Regions from separate parts of the Kluyvera intermedia genome, predicted to be linked through region 2. Evidence: riboswitches for the same ligand, from Rfam matches in the RefSeq annotation. Region 2 holds a riboswitch; each other region holds the start of a gene.
The links. A riboswitch is a leader RNA that binds a small molecule or an ion and turns the genes downstream of it on or off. The one in region 2 is predicted to bind thiamine pyrophosphate.
Positions count from the first base shown of each region.

Region 1: it holds a riboswitch for thiamine pyrophosphate, as region 2 does, so the genes downstream of both, thiB (thiamine ABC transporter substrate binding subunit) here and thiM (hydroxyethylthiazole kinase) in region 2, are expected to answer to the same signal.
Region 3: it holds a riboswitch for thiamine pyrophosphate, as region 2 does, so the genes downstream of both, thiC (phosphomethylpyrimidine synthase ThiC) here and thiM (hydroxyethylthiazole kinase) in region 2, are expected to answer to the same signal.

Region 1 covers NZ_CP139986.1:3,932,901-3,937,366, reverse strand. Annotated here, with positions in the region: gene thiQ (thiamine ABC transporter ATP-binding protein ThiQ) at 1-459, opposite strand, end outside; gene thiP (thiamine/thiamine pyrophosphate ABC transporter permease ThiP) at 443-2,053, opposite strand; gene thiB (thiamine ABC transporter substrate binding subunit) at 2,029-3,012, opposite strand; TPP riboswitch at 3,042-3,146, opposite strand; gene sgrR (HTH-type transcriptional regulator SgrR) at 3,182-4,466, opposite strand, start outside.
Region 2 covers NZ_CP139986.1:1,738,824-1,743,289, forward strand. Annotated here, with positions in the region: one part of gene U0026_RS08305 (IS1-like element IS1B family transposase) at 54-303, shown strand; one part of gene U0026_RS08305 (IS1-like element IS1B family transposase) at 303-751, shown strand; gene U0026_RS08310 (hypothetical protein) at 745-1,041, opposite strand; TPP riboswitch at 1,813-1,909, shown strand; gene thiM (hydroxyethylthiazole kinase) at 1,943-2,728, shown strand; gene thiD (bifunctional hydroxymethylpyrimidine kinase/phosphomethylpyrimidine kinase) at 2,725-3,525, shown strand; gene fbaB (class I fructose-bisphosphate aldolase) at 3,670-4,466, shown strand, end outside.
Region 3 covers NZ_CP139986.1:4,446,173-4,450,638, forward strand. Annotated here, with positions in the region: gene hemE (uroporphyrinogen decarboxylase) at 1-391, opposite strand, end outside; gene nudC (NAD(+) diphosphatase) at 431-1,204, opposite strand; gene U0026_RS21385 (Rsd/AlgQ family anti-sigma factor) at 1,302-1,787, shown strand; TPP riboswitch at 1,841-1,950, shown strand; gene thiC (phosphomethylpyrimidine synthase ThiC) at 2,033-3,931, shown strand; gene thiE (thiamine phosphate synthase) at 3,931-4,466, shown strand, end outside.

The DNA.
Region 1 (4,466 bases), 2.2 Mb from region 2:
CAATAGCAATATTGGCTGCTCGCGCACCAGACAGCGCGCCAGCGCCGCGCGTTGACGCTGGCCGCCGGAAAGCTCGCCGGGCAGCCTGTCCAGCATTGTTTCAATGCCCATCTGCTGAGCAATGACCGCGAGCTTTCGCTGCTGTTCGGCGTTGAGCTTCAGGCGTGGGCTCATCCCGAGACCAATATTTTGCCGTACCGTCAGATGGCTAAAGAGATTATTTTCCTGAAACAACATCGACACTGGCCGCTGCGATGGCGGTGTATCGGTATGTACCCGTCCTTCAAGTATTAGCGTGCCGCTGGCAGGCGGCAGGAAACCGGCGATCAGGTTGAGCAGCGTGGATTTACCCGCACCGCTGGGGCCGAGGATCGCCACCTTCTCGCCCTGCGCGATAGTGGTGGTGAAACGCATCGGTAAATGCTGATACAGCCAGGTGACATCATTGAGTTTTAGCATGGCGTCCGGGTATTTTTTCAATCACGGTAAACAGTACGAAGCACAGTATCAGCAGAATTAACGCGGTCACCGCGCCGTCCTGGCTGCGGTAGGCGCCAATTTGCTGATAGAGATAAAACGGCAGAGTGCGGAATTCTTCATTGCCAAACAGCGCCACCACGCCGAAATCACCAATTGATAGCACGCAGGCAAACGCCAGCGCTTGCGCCAGGGGGCGTTTGAGGGCGCGCAGTTCTACGACCCGTAGCCGATTTATGCCGGAAAGCCCCAGCGATTCGCACAGGATACTGTAGCGGGCGGTGACGTCGCGCATCGGCGTCTCCAGCACTTTGATGGCATACGGCACCGCCATCAGCGCGTTGGTGAAAATCACAATGCCATCGGCGGAGTCGGGCAAGCCGATGGTGTTGTTCAGCAGCAGGAAGAAGCCGGTTGCCAGCACGATCCCCGGCATTGCCAAAATCAACATCCCGCTGAGCTCCATAGCCTGACCGGCGAGTGGTCGGTTGCGCGCTCGCAGCTCGCGGCTGCTCCACAGCAGCATCATGGTCAGTATCACGCATAACAGGCCAGCGGCGAGGGCAATGCGCAGGGATGTCGTCAGCGCCTGCCATAAAATGGGTTGCTCCAGCACCTGGAACATCGTGGGGTTGATGCCGTCGAAAATCACCGCCAGCAGCGGCGGCAGCAGTAATAACAACGTCAGCAAAATCAGTAGCATGTCGGCGATTCGGCTGTGCCAGCGATCGTCAGGGTCACGCCAGCCGTGAACCTGCGTGTTGCCAATCGCAATCGCTCGGCTCAGGCGCTGGCTTAATAACACCAGCGACAGACAGCAGGCCATTTGAATGATCGCCAGCATCGCTGCCCGCGCGGGGTCGTAATCAAAGTTCAGCGCCTGGTAGATAGCCAGCTCGATGGTGGTGGCCGACGGCCCGCCGCCCAGTGATAGCACGGTGGCGAAGCTGGCGAAACAGAGCATAAAGATAAGCGTGGCGATGGGTAAAATTTGACGCCGCAGCCATGGCCACTCTACCAGGCGGAAAAACGGGTAGCCGCGCATGCCAAGCTGAGCCGCAATTTGGCGCTGCTCACCGGGAATTTGCTCCAGCGCTTGCAGCAACAGGCGGGTTGCCATCGGCATATTAAAGAACACATGCGCCAGCAGGATGCCTTGCAGGCCGTAGGGTGAGAAATTCCACTGCCAGCCGAGCCAGGTACAAAGCTGAGCCAGCCAGCCCTGACGACCGTAAACGCTCAGAATACCGAATACGGCGACCAGCACCGGTAAAATAAGCGTCATGGCACACAGCCGCAGTAACAGCTGGCGGCCGGGGAAGCGTCGGCGGTAGAGCGCGCGGGCAAGGAAAATGGCAGGAATGACGGACAGCAGCGCCGAAAGGAACGCCTGCCAGAAGGAGAATCGCACCACGTGCCACAGATAGCTGTCGGCAAGCAGCGTCGACCATGAGGTTTCTGGTGCGTTTAGCCATAACGACAAAAATGCCGCCAGGGCGACGGCCACCATCAGCGTGGTGGCTGCAAGCCCCGGAAAGAGCCAGTGAGGAGTTAGCGGCTGGCGGCGCGGAGCCATGCGTTAATCCAGTTTTGACGATCGGTTGCGACCTGTTGCGGCGTAAATTGCAGTGCAGTTTGTGGTTTCACCAGGTTGTTAAAGCCCTCCGGTAACGCAACCTGAGTCACGGGGTACATCCAGTTACCGGTTGGCACCGCATTCTGGAATGCTGGGGAAACCATAAAGCTCAGGAATTGATCCGCCAGTTTGGGCTGTTTACTGGCGGCGGTTTTCGCTGCCACTTCCACCTGCAGGTAATGACCTTCGCTAAAGGCTGCCGCCGCGTAGTTATCTTTCTTCTCTTCGATGATGTGATACGCCGGTGAGGTGGTGTAGCTCAGTACCAGGTCGCTTTCCCCTTTCAGGAACAGACCGTAGGCTTCACTCCAGCCCTTGGTGACGGTAACGGTTTTCGCCGCCAGTTTCTGCCACGCTTCCGGTGCTTTATCGCCATAGACTTTCTGCATCCACAGCAGCAGGCCTAAGCCCGGCGTACTGGTGCGAGGATCTTGGTAAATCACCCGCCATTTCTGATCGCTTTCGACCAGTTCTTTCAGGTTTTTTGGCGGGTTTTTCAGTTTGTTTTTGTCGTAGACGAAAGCGAAGTAGCCGTAGTCGAACGGCACGAAGGTGTCGTTGTTCCAGCCGCCCGGCACGTTGACGGCGCTTGCCGGAACGTTGCTTTTGGCGAACAGTTTAGTCTCAGTCGCAGCCTGAAGCAGATTGTTATCCAGCCCCAATACTACGTCGGCTTTGCTATTTTTGCCTTCCATACGTAGACGGTTAAGCAGCGATACGCCATCTTCCAGCGCGACGAATTTCAGCTCGCAGTGACAGTCGACCTCAAACGCTTTTTTGACCGCAGGTCCAGGGCCCCAGTCGGCGGCGAAGGAATCGTAGGTGTAGACCGTGAGAACGGGTTTAGCGAAGGCTGGCACGGCAATGAGGGCCAGCAGTGGGAGTAATTTTTTGAGCACTTTGCACCTTTATTCATGGTGGCAAAGGATTTTGAGTGAGCCCCAAATCCCTTCGCCGGGATTATCCGGATCAGGTTCGACGGGTCTTTCTCAGCCAATACACGCGTTTGTGTTTAGCACCCCGTTGAGAACGCCACATTGTAATGATAACGTGAATAAATCAAAAGCCTTATGGATCCGGTGGCGCAAACCAGGCTGATTTAAAGTCAAACCAGCCTAACGTGTTCATTCGCACGCCGCGCATACTGCGTTGCCCCTGTAACATCAGCCAATGGTGAATGAGCGGCACAACGGACTGATTCTCCATAAGTTGTTGGCACCAGTCGGCCTGCGGGAGCGCATTGGCGCGCCAGCGCTGGGCGTCCTGCTCCCAGTCGATGGGAATACAGTTGCGGATAAGCGGTACTTCATACAGAAAGGCAAATAACGAGAAATCCAGCGGCAGCGTAAAGTTGGCGCTGTTGAGCCAGATATCGCTGACCACCTCGCCCTGGTGCCATTCCTCATACTCCACTTCCTGAATATTCAGTTTGACCTGATGCTCCGCCAGCAGGGCTTCCATAATGAGGCCAATCGTTCGGTGTTCAATGTGTTCGCGATAATAGGTCAGCGTCACCGATTCCAGCCCGGCCGGTTTTTCACAGGCGCGGCTGCGGGCGTGGTGCCAACGCGGCAGCAGACCATAGGCCGGGAACCAGTGGCTTTGGTGTTGTTCGCCTGCGTGGTATAGAAGATTGTTCGGATGAAAAATATGGCTCAGCCACTGGCGTACTGCCGGGTTGTTGCCGAGTGGGCTGCGGGCGTCGAACAGTAAATAATAGCATCCCTCCTCAAGGCGGCTTTCGACCGCCTTTTCGCTCTCGGTGGTACCCTGTAGCGTCAGCCCGCCATTGGGCTCCTCGCTGATTTCCGGCAAGACCCAGACGTTAACCTCATCGATAAGCGCCCGGAAACCGAAGTAATCATCAAAGGCGAGGATCTTAAGCTGGTTTTGATTGTTACGGGCGACCGAGTACGGGCCGGTGCCAACCGGCATGCGTGAGAAGTTGGGCAGTGACTGCCACTCGCGCGGCAGGATCATCGCTGAGACCTGACCTAATAACAGCGGCAGCCAGCGATCGGGTTCCGTAAGGTGGACATCCAGTGTCCAGGCGGTAGGGGAGTCGATACGCGAAATATTCGAATACAGCGGAAGCGTCATGCTGCGGTGCAGTGACGCGATGACGTCCTCCATCTCCAATTCACGGCCGTGATGGAAATGAATGCCGGGGCGGAGGTAAAAACGCCAGTGTAATGGGGAAATTGCCTGCCAATGGTGCGCAATATCGGCTTCCAGTTCCCCATTTACCTCGTTGATTCGGGTTAATGCGCTAAAAATTTGCCGCGCGATGTGGGTTTCAGAACGCCGCAGGGCGGTTCCTGGCAGTAAATTGTGCATCGGACGGTAGTAAAGC
Region 2 (4,466 bases):
TGATGCTGCCAACTTACTGATTTAGTGTATGATGGTGTTTTTGAGGTGCTCCAGTGGCTTCTGTTTCTATCAGCTGTCCCTCCTGTTCAGCTACTGACGGGGTGGTGCGTAACGGCAAAAGCACCGCCGGACATCAGCGCTATCTCTGCTCTCACTGCCGTAAAACATGGCAACTGCAGTTCACTTACACCGCTTCTCAACCCGGTACGCACCAGAAAATCATTGATATGGCCATGAATGGCGTTGGATGCCGGGCAACTGCCCGCATTATGGGCGTTGGCCTCAACACGATTTTCCGCCATTTAAAAAACTCAGGCCGCAGTCGGTAACCTCGCGCATACAGCCGGGCAGTGACGTCATCGTCTGCGCGGAAATGGACGAACAGTGGGGATACGTCGGGGCTAAATCGCGCCAGCGCTGGCTGTTTTACGCGTATGACAGGCTCCGGAAGACGGTTGTTGCGCACGTATTCGGTGAACGCACTATGGCGACGCTGGGGCGTCTTATGAGCCTGCTGTCACCCTTTGACGTGGTGATATGGATGACGGATGGCTGGCCGCTGTATGAATCCCGCCTGAAGGGAAAGCTGCACATAATCAGCAAGCGATATACGCAGCGAATTGAGCGGCATAACCTGAATCTGAGGCAGCACCTGGCACGGCTGGGACGGAAGTCGCTGTCGTTCTCAAAATCGGTGGAGCTGCATGACAAAGTCATCGGGCATTATCTGAACATAAAACACTATCAATAAGTTGGAGTCATTACCGACAAATCATTATTATTAACGGTTGCAGTGTTGTTGTGCATGTTTGGTGAAGTACCCACAACAGAGCCTACAGAACTCGCAACTTTAGAGGATAAATCAGAGCGGCTAACGGTAGTACTGTTTGCTGGCGGAGATTGATTATTCTTCGCATCGGTATATGCACGACCAAACGCATAATTAGATGCGGTTGGCGAAGTTAAACCACCGTAAGTATAACCGGCGTGAGCAGAGATAGAAGCCGTCATCACAATGACAGCGATAATTGAGCATTTCATATTTTTTCTCTCGTAATGAATATTAAAAATCTGGATAAATTATTTTTTGAAACCTAAGTATTAGGACGCTAAGTTTTATTTGTGTAACGATGAAATAGTGATCTTTAAGTCAGTCAATGATGGTCACTTTCCGAATTGATATTTTTTATTTTTATGAATTAACTGTCATTTCGGGACAACTTGATGATATTGATCCAAATCACAAATAGCAATAAATGTTAAAGTGGCTAAAAGTTGATATTTGCCATTAATTTTATTATTTACAATGAGATAGTGGTTGTTACTCATGAAGTGGTATATGAAATGCATCTTATGAAAATAGGGCTTATTGTTTCGAGTGAAAGAACTTTCTTTATAGGGTGAAAGCCAATATTGGATATGTTACGCAGCTGTTGTTGAAAATATATAAAATGATCTAAAACAGCGATGTTGTCAGTATTTCGAGAATGGCTGATATTTTTTAACAACGGTGAAACTAAATTTTAAAGAAAGCAAGAAGGGGAGATAAAGCTAACCACTTTCATCTGGTTTTTGTCAGAAAATAATTAACGTTAATTTTAGCGGAATGAATAATAAATAATTCAGATAAATCAGTATAAAGAACATATAACAGATGAGATTGTGAAAGGTATTGAGGTCATCCATGACGTGATTAGCCTTTATCTGTCGCGACACACGCTATGATAAATTGAAAATTCTTGCACCGTGCCCATAGCCCCGGTTACACTAACTATCAACAAATTGTTCTAATTTAACTATTTGTTTTTAAAGTGATTTGACTCGGGGTGCCCTTCTTTGTGAAGGCTGAGAAATACCCGTACCACCTGATCTGGATAATGCCAGCGTAGGGAAGTCAGAGACCGACGGGTCTTGCTTCTTCGCGTTATGGCAGGAGCAAACCATGCAAGCCGACCTGCTAAGCCCCGCGCAGACAATGCGCACTGTACATCTCCTTCATCAACACGCCCCTCTTGTTCACTGTATGACTAACGACGTCGTACAAACCTTTACCGCAAATGTTCTGCTGGCGCTCGGCGCATCCCCTGCGATGGTGATTGATGCCAGTGAAGCCGCGCAGTTTTCTGCTATTGCCAGCGCGCTGTTAATTAACGTCGGTACGTTAACCCAGTCGCGTGCGCAGGCGATGCGGGCGGCGGTTGAGAGCGCTAATCGTGCCAATACGCCATGGACGCTTGATCCGGTCGCGGTAGGGGCATTGACTCTGCGCCACGAATTCTGTCTCGACCTGCTGAAACTTCACCCGGCGGCCATTCGCGGCAATGCCTCTGAGATTATGGCGCTGGCGGGCGTCAGTGCCGGTGGACGCGGGGTGGATACCACCGATACCGCTGCGGAAGCCCTTCCAGCAGCACAGTCGCTGGCACGAGTGAGTGGGGCGATTGTGGCGGTGACCGGCGAGGTGGATTACATCACCGACGGGCAGCGGACGCTGGCGGTACAAGGTGGGGATCCGCTGATGACGCGTGTGGTGGGCACGGGCTGTGCATTGTCTGCCGTGGTCTCCGCGAGTTGTGCCTTACCGGGCGACCGTCTCGAAAAAGTCGCTGGAGCTTGCGCGCTGATGAAATTCGCCGGACAACAGGCCGCTCACGGTCGTGGGCCGGGGAGTTTTGTACCCGCTTTCCTTGATGCGCTGTACGCGATGAAAGGCGAGGTGAGCGCATGAAACGGATTAACGCATTGACCATCGCCGGAACCGATCCTAGCGGCGGCGCGGGCATTCAGGCTGACCTCAAAACCTTCTCCGCGCTGGGCGCCTATGGCTGCTCGGTAATCACCGCGCTAGTGGCGCAGAATACGCGAGGCGTGCAATCGGTCTATCGTATAGAACCCGATTTTGTTGCCGCCCAACTGGATTCCGTGTTTAGCGATGTTCGTATTGATACCACTAAAATCGGCATGCTGGCGGAGACGGATATTGTGGAGGCGGTTGCCGAAAGGCTCCAGCGTTATGGTATTCAGAATGTGGTTCTGGACACGGTAATGCTGGCGAAAAGTGGTGACCCGCTACTCTCCACATCGGCGGTAGAAACCTTGCGGCAACACCTGTTGCCACGCGTGTCGTTGATTACGCCAAATCTGCCGGAAGCCGCAGCGTTGCTGGATGCGCCTCATGCCTGTAATGAACGCGAAATGCTCGAACAGGGGCGAGCGCTGCGGGCGCTGGGCTGTGAAGCGGTGCTGATGAAGGGCGGACATCTCGACGATGCCGAAAGCCCGGACTGGCTGTTTACCGCGGAGGGTGAAATACGCTTTACCGCGCCGCGGGTAGTCACTAAAAATACCCACGGTACAGGCTGCACGCTATCGGCGGCGCTGGCAGCATTAAGGCCACGGCATAACAGCTGGCAAGAGACGGTCCCACTCGCTAAAGCCTGGCTCTCGCGGGCATTGGCGCAGGCTGATTCGCTGGAAGTCGGCGAAGGTATCGGCCCGGTGCACCACTTCCATGAATGGTGGTAACTGGCACGGACACGTGCCAGTGGGCTGTGCTTAAAATCAGCCAAAAGTTGGACATTCCTTGCCCCCGGTACCAAGCTTAACCTGCTCAAAAAATTGAGCAGGATATCCAGCCGACATGATGTCGGCGCTTACGGGAGCATCACTATGACTGATATTGCGCAGTTGCTTGGCAAAGACGCCGACAGCCTTTTACAGCATCGTTGTATGACCATTCCGGCCGACCAACTCTATTTGCCCGGCCATGATTACGTTGACAGGGTAATGGTGGACAACAACCGTCCGCCTGCCGTGCTACGAAACATGCAGACCCTTTATAATCACGGGCGTTTGGGCGGCACCGGCTACTTGTCTATTTTACCGGTGGACCAGGGCGTTGAGCATTCCGCTGGGGCCTCGTTTGCGGCAAACCCACTCTATTTTGATCCAAAGAACATTGTCGAACTGGCGATTGAGGCGGGCTGTAACTGTGTTGCCTCTACCTATGGCGTACTGGCCTCCGTTTCCCGCCGTTACGCGCACCGCATTCCGTTCCTCGTTAAACTTAACCACAACGAAACCCTAAGCTACCCGACACAATACGACCAGACGCTGTACGCCAGCGTCGAGCAGGCATTCAATATGGGTGCGGTCGCCGTGGGTGCCACTATCTATTTCGGCTCGGAAGAGTCGCGACGTCAGATTGAAGAGATTTCTGCCGCCTTTGAGCGTGCGCACGAATTAGGTCTGGTCACCGTACTGTGGGCCTATCTGCGTAACCCGGCGTTTAAGAAAGACGGCGTGGATTACCATGTTTCTGCCGATTTGACCGGACAGGCTAACCATCTGGCGGCGACCATCGGTGCCGATATCGTGAAGCAGAAAATGGCGGAAAATAACGGTGGCTATAAGGCGGTTAACTTTGGCTATACCGATGACCGCGTGTACACCAAACTGACCACCGA
Region 3 (4,466 bases), 2.0 Mb from region 2:
TGGTACGCACCGCGTTCATGACATAGCCCAGTTCGCCTTCCGGGTCTGGAATTGGCAGTTTTTCAACGTCAGCTTTACTGGTGATTGGCGAGGTAAAGCGCGGGCCTTCCCCGGTTTCAAAATAGAGTCCCAGCCCCATGGCATCCGGAATAGTCAGGATATCGGAGAAGAGGATCGCCGCATCAAGCGGGTAGCGGCGCAGCGGCTGCAGCGTGACCTCACAGGCCAGCTCCGCATTTTTACACAGCGACATAAAGTCGCCCGCCTGAGCCCGGGTAGCCTTATACTCTGGCAAATAACGGCCAGCCTGACGCATCATCCATACCGGAGTGACATCAACGGGTTGGCGCAACAGCGCACGCAGATAACGATCGTTCTTCAGTTCGGTCATTTTACATTCCTTTAGCGTTGATGCGCCCAGTGTAACATGTCACTCATACTCGGCCCGACACATTGCCACGGTATCTTCTATCAGACGGCGTGCCACAGTACCCGGTGGCGGAAGCAGCGGTAAATCGTCATAGCGATACCAGTTTGCCGTCAACAGTTCTTTCGGGTCGATAACAATCTCACCGCTATCGTATTCCGCCATATAGGCAGTCATCAGCGATTGTGGGAACGGCCATGGCTGTGAAGTGACGTAGCGTAGGTTCTTCACCTTGATACCACTCTCTTCCATGACCTCACGCGCCACAGCCTGTTCCAGCGTTTCACCCACTTCGACAAAACCTGCCAGCACGGTATGTACACCGTTACGGTGGCGAACATGCTGAGCCAGCAAAATAGAATCATCACGCCGAATCGCAACAATAATGCACGGCGCAATTTGCGGATAGTAGCGTTCGCGGCAGTGGCTACAGAGCATCGCCCATTCGGTTTTGCTCGGATGCATGGTGTGACCGCAGTAACCGCAGAATTTGTGTGAGCGGTAAAACTCTGTCAGTTGTACGCCACGCCCAGCAAGCTGGAACAGCCCCACATCCTGATCGAGCACTTGCCGTACCGATCCCATATCGTGACGACGGTGTTGCTGTACTAGCCAGACCGGCAGGCCTTCCCATTCACCAATTTGCTGTGCGGGTAGCCCCACAAGATCGAAATTTACCGCTTCGCCGCAGGGCAATTCCCCACCGGGCAGCCATAATTTTTGTTCGTGGCTGACGATCCACCAACCGCGATCCCATTTTTCAATTATACGATCCATATCTCTTGCGCAACCTTTGCTTCACAGGCATGTTGTTAACATTATTATTACATAACGACGTGAGCAGATTTTAACCTTACCGATGCGGGGTCAACCTATGTTAAACCAGTTAGAAAGTCTAAAAGAGCGTATTCATGGACACCACAAACTGGTCGACCGCTGGCTGAATATTCGTAAGCACCTGCTCGTGGCGTACTACGATTTGGTTGGCCTTAAGCCTGGCAAAGAATCGTTTATGCGGCTAAATGAAAAAGCGCTCGATAACTTTTGCCAGCGACTGGTCGACTACCTGTCTGCCGGTCATTTCAGTATTTATGAACGCATTATCCATAAAATGGAAGGCGAGAGTCCGCTTTTAAACGCCACCAAAATCTGGCCGCAGCTAGATGCTAATACCCAACAGATTATGGATTTCTATGATTCGACGCTGGAAAACGCCATCGACCAGGATAACGTGAATGAATTTCAGCAGGCGCTTTCTGATATCGGTGAAGCGCTTGAGGCACGTTTCCGGCTGGAAGATCAGCTGATCATGCTGGCCTTTAAGACGCTTAACGAAGGCGAATTCAAACGCCCGGCTTGAGATTTGCTGTATTAACGCGTAGTTTACAATCATTACCTCTGGTTATCAGAGGTTGCTTCTTGTCGGAGTGCCCAGTGCGCAAGCACGGGCTGAGACCGTTAATTCGGGATCCGCGGAACCTGATCAGGTTAAGACCTGCGAAGGGAACAAGAGTTAATCTTCAGTTGCATCGCCCATGGGCGATCTTCCCTCTTGCTTCATCCGTCGTCTGACAAGCCATCTCCTTACTTTTTCTGGAATGAGCTATGTCTGTCACAACTAAACCATCCCGCCGCGAACAGCGCGCCCAAGCCCAACACTTTATCGACACCCTGGAAGGGACCGCCTTTCCTAACTCAAAACGTATTTATATCACCGGCTCACAGCCGGATATCCGTATTCCGATGCGCGAAATCCAACTCAGCCCAACGCTCATTGGCGGCAGCAAAGATACCCCACAGTTCGAAGAGAACGAAGCCGTGCCGGTTTATGACACCTCTGGCCCGTATGGCGATCCTGATGTGGCGATTAACGTCCAGCAGGGTCTGGCAAAACTGCGCCAGCCATGGATTACCGCGCGTAACGATAGTGAAGAGTTAGATGACCGTAGCTCGGCCTACACCAAAGAGCGTCTGGCCGATGATGGCCTTGATGAACTGCGTTTTACCGGGTTACTCACGCCAAAACGTGCCAAATCTGGACACTGCGTCACCCAATTGCACTATGCCCGCCAGGGAATTGTCACCCCAGAGATGGAGTTTATCGCCGTACGCGAAAACATGGGTCGTGAGCGTATTCGCAGCGAAGTGTTACGCCACCAGCATCCGGGGATGAGCTTTGGCGCCAGCCTGCCGGAAAATATCACGCCAGAATTCGTGCGTGATGAAGTCGCCGCCGGACGCGCCATCATCCCCGCCAACATCAACCACCCGGAATCGGAACCGATGATCATCGGACGTAACTTCCTGGTGAAGGTCAACGCCAACATCGGCAACTCCGCAGTCACCTCCTCCATCGAAGAAGAAGTGGAAAAACTGGTGTGGTCCACCCGCTGGGGCGCGGATACGGTGATGGATCTGTCCACCGGTCGCTATATTCACGAAACCCGCGAATGGATCCTGCGAAACAGCCCGGTGCCGATCGGTACCGTACCGATCTACCAGGCGCTGGAGAAGGTCAACGGGATCGCCGAAGATCTCACCTGGGAAGCGTTCCGCGACACGCTGCTGGAGCAGGCCGAGCAGGGCGTCGACTATTTTACTATCCACGCGGGTGTGCTGCTGCGCTATGTGCCGATGACCGCTAAACGCCTGACCGGAATTGTCTCGCGCGGCGGTTCCATCATGGCGAAATGGTGCCTCTCCCATCACAAAGAAAACTTCTTGTTCGAGCACTTCCGCGAAATCTGTGAAATCTGTGCCGCCTATGACGTTTCCCTATCATTGGGCGACGGCCTGCGTCCAGGCTCTATTCAGGATGCCAACGATGAAGCCCAGTTCTCTGAGCTGCATACGCTGGGCGATCTGACCAAAATTGCCTGGGAATATGACGTGCAGGTGATGATTGAAGGCCCGGGCCACGTGCCGATGCAGATGATTAAGCGCAACATGACCGAAGAGCTGGAGCACTGCCACGAAGCGCCGTTCTACACCTTAGGGCCGTTGACCACCGATATTGCGCCGGGTTATGACCACTTCACCTCCGGCATTGGTGCGGCGATGATTGGCTGGTTCGGATGCGCGATGCTGTGCTACGTGACGCCAAAAGAGCACCTCGGCCTGCCGAACAAAGAAGATGTGAAACAGGGGCTGATTACCTACAAGATCGCCGCGCACGCCGCCGATTTAGCCAAAGGCCATCCGGGCGCGCAGATCCGCGACAACGCCATGTCAAAAGCGCGCTTTGAATTCCGCTGGGAAGACCAGTTTAACCTGGCACTCGACCCATTCACCGCCCGCGCTTATCACGATGAAACTCTGCCGCAAGAGTCCGGTAAAGTTGCCCACTTCTGCTCAATGTGTGGGCCAAAATTCTGCTCGATGAAAATCAGCCAGGAAGTGCGCGACTACGCTGCCGCACAAACCATTGAAGTGGGGATGGCGGATATGTCGGAGAACTTCCGCGCCAAAGGCGGTGAAATCTACCTGAAAAAGGAGGAAGCCTGATGTATCAGCCTGAATTCCCAACGGTACCTTTTCGCTTAGGGTTATATCCGGTCGTTGACAGCGTGCTGTGGATTGAACGCCTGCTGTCGGTGGGCGTGCGCACGATTCAGCTACGCATCAAAGATATGCGTGATGAGGATGTTGAAGCCGACGTGATTGCCGCCATTGAACTGGGGCGTCGCTATGACGCCCGCCTGTTTATCAATGACTACTGGCAACTGGCGATTAAGCATAGCGCTTACGGCGTACATCTTGGTCAGGAAGACCTTGAAACCACCGACCTGAAGGCCATTCAGGCGGCTGGATTACGCCTTGGGGTTTCCACCCACGATGATATGGAGATCGATGTCGCACTCACCGCTCGCCCCTCTTATATCGCCCTGGGGCACGTCTTCCCGACACAAACCAAGCAGATGCCTTCATCACCCCAGGGGCTGACGCAACTGGCAAGCCATATTGAACGACTCGCCGACTACCCTACCGTCGCTATTGGCGGCATCAGCCTTGCGCGGGCACCGGCTGTGCTGGCGACCGG